2 regions of the Aliiroseovarius sp. S253 genome follow, and region 2 is predicted to be linked to the other one. Evidence: riboswitches for the same ligand, from Rfam matches in the RefSeq annotation. Region 2 holds a riboswitch; the other holds the start of a gene.
The links. A riboswitch is a leader RNA that binds a small molecule or an ion and turns the genes downstream of it on or off. The one in region 2 is predicted to bind cobalamin.

Region 1: another riboswitch for cobalamin. It lies ahead of ACP15F_RS12500 (DUF4198 domain-containing protein); the one in region 2 lies ahead of cobW (cobalamin biosynthesis protein CobW).

What each region holds. Positions count from the first base shown of each region.
Region 1 is NZ_JBNAFW010000002.1:208,113-211,412, forward strand. Features, by position in the region: gene ACP15F_RS12490 (cobalt ABC transporter permease) at 1-55, opposite strand, end outside; gene cbiM (cobalt transporter CbiM) at 52-669, opposite strand; gene ACP15F_RS12500 (DUF4198 domain-containing protein) at 680-1,465, opposite strand; cobalamin riboswitch at 1,585-1,796, opposite strand; gene uraH (hydroxyisourate hydrolase) at 1,900-2,253, opposite strand; gene puuE (allantoinase PuuE) at 2,367-3,300, shown strand, end outside.
Region 2 is NZ_JBNAFW010000002.1:99,104-102,403, reverse strand. Features, by position in the region: gene smc (chromosome segregation protein SMC) at 1-1,468, opposite strand, end outside; cobalamin riboswitch at 1,671-1,870, shown strand; gene cobW (cobalamin biosynthesis protein CobW) at 1,903-3,009, shown strand; gene ACP15F_RS11985 (GNAT family N-acetyltransferase) at 3,006-3,300, shown strand, end outside.

The DNA of each region.
Region 1 (3,300 bases), 110 kb from region 2:
CCAGAGCCGGAACGGGAGCTGCCAAGACTAGGATCAGCGCAAGTGATCGGATCATGCCCATCCCCCTTTCGAGCCCGTAAACAGCTCGGGCTTCACGCGGCGGGCCAGGAAGATAGCCGCGCCGGACAGAAGCGCTTCGATGATGATGACTGGAATATGCGCGACGAAAACCAGTTTGGCGGCAGGGATGAATTCGTCCCCTGACAGCGCCAGAGAAAACGCCACAGCCAAAGTTGTGACTGCGATGGCGAAACCGCCGCCAATTCCGCCCCAAATCGCGCCCTGCATAGGTGTGCCACGGGCAACGAGGCGACCAAAGATCAGACCGGCCAGCACGGCGGGCCCGGCGATATTGATCGCATTCACACCCAACACGGTCAGACCGCCGAAGCCAAAGAACACCGCCTGCAACAGCAGACCGACGAACAGCGCCGGGAATGCGGCCCAGCCCAGCACCAGCCCGGCCAATCCGTTCAGGATCAGGTGGACCGAGCTTGGGCCGATGGGCACATGGATCAGAGAGGCGACGAAGAAGCTTGCGGACAGCACACCCGCTGCCGGAATACGCTCAAGCGGCAGCTTTTTCAGACCCATCGCGATACCGCCCACAGCCAAGACCGCACCGCTGATCAGCACGGGGTTTGACAAGGCTCCATCTACAATGTGCATCGCGCGTTCCTTACTTCAGCTCTGTGGCGTGGACCCACAGAACCGCGTCTTGGCTAAGCTCTTTGCCGTCGTGTTCGGTGATTGGTCCCGACCCCAAGGCCGCGAAGCCCCAGTTGCCCGCTTTTGGAATGCCAAAGGTGAAGACGCCATTTGCGTCGGTCAGAGCTACAATGGTCCCGCCCGGCATCGCGCCGACCGAGCTATCAGTTGTGGAGAACGCGGCCAAATCCGGCTCGGCGGCCATATATTCGATCTCGATTTCAGCACCCGGAACCGGCTTACCTTCGGACAGAACCACGCCCGAGAAGGTCGAGCCGACCACGACGTTATAGGGCTTGTTCAGCGGCAGGATTTCAGTCGGCAGGCCAACGGGCTGATCCCAATCGGTGGGCAGCGTGTTGCGGTTTAGAACCGACTTGGTGATCTGCTGAATGTAGATGTCTTCGCTTTGCTCGTAATACGGGGCAGGCACTGTCACGACCACATAGTCGCCCGAGCGCTTGACCGGTACGGAGGCGGTGAAAGCGGCAGCTTCATTATGCTTGCCCTTGAAAGCGGCCGGGGCCACGCGATCCATCAGGTCGGTCTTCTTGCCGTTGTGGACCATGAAGAATTCCTGCGGAGCAGCCATATCCATGGCGTGCCCGTTCTCCATCGGGTGCCAGAAGATCAAGCCCATCGGCACATCGCCGGGCTTCTCAATCAACACGTCATCAGTGTGCTGAAGAAGAAAATGCGCCTGTGCGGCAACGGGTATTAATGTGGCCAGTGCAGCGGCCAGAACTGTTTTTCTCATGTCGTCCTCATTCGACGTCACAGGTATTACCTGCAATCAAATGAACGAACGGGGTTTTGGCACGGGAGGGTCTTTGGACCGCCGGGCCAGACGCTCACCCCGGCGTCCGGTGGAAATGGGCAGATGCCCAGCGTCCGGCAGGTCTCCTGACTTGCGGGTCTTTGCTTGGCTGGCCTTCCCGGGACGGACCCAGTGGCATGTTCAGCTTCGCTCGCCGCTCACAGTTGCGGGGGCAGTCTCGGTTTTGGCGCCTGTTGGCTACACCTCACCGGGTTCCCTATTACTTCCGCGGTGCTTCTGCACACGCGAAACCGATCGCTGGTTCTGAATGTCAGAACAGGCGGGGACGAGTCAAGCGAAAGCGCGGGGGGCGATGGGTCGCATACGCGGCGGGAAAAGTCGCAAAAACTTCAAGAGGTTGTTTTGAAAGAGAATTAGCTTCCGCGATATGTCGAGTAGCCATAAGGCGACAGCAAAAGCGGCACGTGATAGTGTGCCTGCTCGGCCATGCCAAAGCGGATTGGAACCACATCAAGGAAAAGCGGGCTTGCGCCGTCCTGACCGGTCGCACGCAGATAATCGCCCGCATGGAAGACCAGCTCATAGGTCCCGACCTCGAACTCGTCTGCGGGCAGAATTTGTTCGTCTGTCCGCCCATCGTCATTGGTTGCAAGGCTTCTCATCAGCGCCCGTACGTCACCCTCGATCCGGAACAGATCAATGCGTAGGCCTTGCGCAGGGCAGCCGCGTGCCGTGTCCAGAACATGGGTGGTCAGATATCCGGTCATAGTATGTCCTCTCGTTGGCCCCACTATTGGGGGATCCGCGTCCCGGTGCAATCCTATTTGACCTGACCCGTGTTCCTTGGAAGGGTGGGACGGAACCAAACACGAGAGAACCCATGCCCGACAGATACACCCGCGACATGCGCGGCCACGGCCCAACACCGCCCAACCCGAACTGGCCGAATGATGCCAAGATCGCGGTGCAGTTCGTTCTGAACTATGAAGAAGGCGGCGAGAACTGCGTGCTGCACGGCGATGCGGCGTCCGAAGCGTTCCTGTCCGACATACCGGGTGCCGCCCAATGGTCTGGCCAGCGCCACTGGAACATGGAAAGCATCTATGAATACGGCGCGCGGGCGGGGTTCTGGCGACTGCATCGTTTGTTCACGGGTGCGGGTATTCCGCTGACAATCTATGGCGTCGCAACGGCCCTTGCCCGCAGCCCTGAACAGGTTTCTGCAATGAAGGATGCAGGGTGGGAGATCGCGAGCCACGGCTTGAAATGGGTCGAGCACAAGGACATGCCCGAGGACGACGAGCGCGCCGCAATCGACGAAGCCGTCCGCCTGCACACCGAAGTTGTCGGCACCCCTCCGCGCGGATGGTACACGGGGCGGTGTTCGGAAAACACTGTGCGGCTGGTCGCCGAGCATGGTGGGTTCGACTATGTCTCGGACACCTATGACGATGATCTGCCCTATTGGGCCGAGATCGGCGATCGGGATCAGCTGATCATCCCCTACACGCTGGAAGCCAATGACATGCGCTTTGCCACCGCGCCGGGTTGGGTGACGGGCAACGATTTTGGAGACTATCTGATCGACGCCTTCGACACGCTCTATGCCGAAGGGCAAGCCGGGGATCGCCCTGCGATGATGTCGGTCGGGCTGCACTGTCGGCTGATCGGGCGCCCCGGAAAGATCGCGGGTCTGCGCCGGTTCATCGACCACATTCAACGGCATGACGACGTCTGGTGTCCTCGCCGGATCGAGATTGCAGATCACTGGGCCACCCATCACCCGCATACGCGGTTCGAGCGCCCCAGCCAGA
Region 2 (3,300 bases):
TCACTTCACCTTCAGCAGATGATCGAGCGGCCCGGGCGTCGGCTTCACGTGATTGGGCCTCGGAACGGGCTTCATCGGCGGCAACAAGCGCCGCTTCAGCTTCTTCCGAAGCCTTGGCCGCAGCCGTTTGCGCCACACCGGCCGTTTCGAAATCCGCAGCGGCTTTGTCCACGGCCCCTTTGGAGTCGTCCATCGCAGACCGCGCCCGCGTGGCTTCGCCTTCGCTTTTCTCAAGCGTTTTACGGCTGTCATCCAGCAGACGGTGGGCGGATTGGTGGCGCGCGGCCAGCCGCGCGACGTCTTCCGTCAGTTGGGTCAGATCGCCTTCACGTTCCTGCAGGATCGCAGCGCTGTCGCGAGCATCGGCATTGGATGCCTCAAGCGCATCGTCATGGCCTTCGGACGCCTTGGCGATCTGCGCTTGCTCCCATTCCAGCCTTTCGATCGTCTCGCCCGCATCTTTGTTCAGCCCGCTTTCACGGTCGATGTCGCGGGTCAGTTGCGCGATACGGCTGGTCAGTGTTTCGATCCGTTCGCGGGCTTGGCTTTCCTGATCCGACAACTGGTCGCGCTGTACCTGAAGACGCTGCAAAATAGCGGCTGCGACAGCTTCTTCTTCGCGCAGGGGCGGCAGGCGGTCTTCGGCGTCCTGACGGGCTTTGGTCGCCTGTCGCGAGGCACCTTCGGCAGAGGCGGCAGCCTTTACCCGTTCCGTGAGTTGTGCCTGAGCTTCGGCGCGCGCGACATCGGCCTCTCGCCAACGGCGATAAAGCAGCAGCCCTTCAGCAAGACGCAAATCGTCGCCAATGGTGCGATAGCGCGCAGCCTGCCGCGCTTGCCGCGCCAGTTGCCCCAGTTGCGAGGCCAGCTGTTCGATCACATCTTCAACACGCGCCAGATTGGTCTCGGTGCCTTTCAGCTTCAACTCTGCCTCGTGACGACGCTGATACAGACCCGAGATCCCGGCGGCCTCTTCCAGAATGCGCCGGCGCGCCTTGGGCTTGGCGTTGATCAGCTCGGAAATTTGCCCCTGCCGCACCAGCGCAGGCGAATGCGCGCCGGTCGAGGCATCGGCGAACAGCATGCTCACGTCACGTGCGCGCACATCTTTGGTGTTCACCTTATAGGCAGAGCCCGCATCGCGGGTGATCCGGCGCACGATTTCCAGATTGTCGCTTTCATTGAATCCGGAAGGGGCCAGCCGTTCGCTGTTGTCGAGCAGCAGCGAGACCTCGGCAAAGTTACGTGCAGGGCGCGACGCGGCACCGGCGAAGATCACATCCTCCATCCCGCCGCCGCGCATGGCGGTCGGGCGGTTCTCGCCCATGACCCAGCGGAGCGCTTCCAGAAGGTTGGATTTGCCGCAGCCATTCGGACCCACAACACCCGTCAGCCCGTCCGCGATCACCAGATCGGTCGGGTCTACAAAGCTTTTAAAGCCATTCAGACGGAGTTTTGAAAACCGCAAGCGGTCTGCCTCATAATTGATTCTTACTGTTGGATGATTGTTCGAAGGGAATGTGCAGGAGTCAACGGCGAGGACCGATATGTGGTCGAAATGGGCGAGTTATCCACAAGATATTGCATTTGTCACCGCCGAGGCGCGTTCGGCTTGCCGCCAATCCCGCCTGCGACGTCGGTTTCGATCTTGACCCTTTGCCCCCTTGCACGGCAAAGAAGTTCCGCATGGTTCCCAATGGGACAAAAGGGAATGCACCGGGGACGACCCAATCCGGGGTCTGATGGTGCAGCCGCCCCCGCGACTGTAAGCGGAGAGCGCCCGCCAGCGCCACTGGCCCAAAGGGTCGGGAAGGCGGCGGCGCGCTTCGACCCGCAAAGCCAGGAGACCTGCCATGCGCACATGCAACCCACCCGTCGGGGAGACGGGCGAAGGAGGATAAGATGCAAGCTAAGATTCCTGCCACCGTGGTCACCGGTTTTCTGGGCGCGGGTAAGACGACCCTGATCCGCCACATGCTGGACAATGCCAAAGGTAAGCGCATCGCGCTGATCATCAACGAATTTGGCGATCTGGGTGTGGATGGCGACATCCTGAAAGGTTGCGGGGACGAGACCTGCACCGAAGATGACATCATGGAGCTGTCGAACGGTTGCATCTGCTGCACCGTGGCCGAGGACTTCATCCCGACGCTTGAGAAACTGCTGGACCGCGACACCCCACCGGATCACATTGTGATTGAAACCTCGGGGCTGGCTCTGCCGCAGCCCTTGGTCCGCGCGTTCCAATGGCCCGAGATCTCGACCCGCGTGACCGTGGATGGCGTAGTGACTGTCGTTGACGGGAAGGCCGTGTTTGACGGTCAGTTCGCCTCCAATCTGGATGCCGTGGAAGCGCAGCGCAAACTGGACGAGAACCTCGATCACGAAACACCTCTGTCAGAGCTGTTCAAGGATCAGGTAACCTGTGCCGACATGATCGTCGTCAACAAGTCGGACCTGCTGGCGGACGGCGAAGCGGATCAGTTGGTCTCGCGGTTGACAGGTGAAAGCCGCGATGGCGTGCAGGTGGTCCGCTCGACCATGGGCGCGCTGCCCGTCGAAGTTCTGTTGGGTCAGGGCATGGGCGCCGAAGATGACATGGACGCCCGTCTGTCGCTGCATGAGAAGGGGCATCATCACCACGATGATTACCATCACGACCATGACGACGACCATCACCACCATGATCACGATGATGACCACCACCACCACCACGATCACGATCATGATGCGTTTGAAAGCTTCGTGGTCACGCTGGGCGAGGTCGCCGACCCTAAAATCTTTGCCGAGAAAGTCGCCGACGTGATCCGCGCCAACAACATTCTGCGCCTAAAAGGGTTCGCTGCCGTAGAAGGCAAACCGATGCGCTTGACGCTGCAGGCTGTCGGTCCCCGTGTGGACACCTATTTCGACCAGCCCTTCGGCTCCCAGACCCGCGAAACGCGTCTGGTGGTCATTGGCCAATCCGGGTTGGATCGCGCAGCCATCGAACAGGCGCTGACCGCATGACGATCGACGTTGTCCCCGGCGATCCGCGTGATCCTCAGGCCACGGCGCTGCTTAGGCAAAGCCATGCCCTGATGGAGAGCCTGTTTCCGTCCGAGGACAACTTTTTTCTGGATATCGACGACCTGTGCGTGCCCGAGATCTCGTTCTTTGTGGCGCGCGACGGCGACATGGTGCTGGGCACCGCAGCGCTGGCCGATAAGGGCAGTTTTTCCGAGGTGAAGTCGATGTTCGTTTCGCCAGATGCGCGCGGCAAAGGTGTGGGCGAAGCGTTGCTTGCGCAGCTCGAGAAAG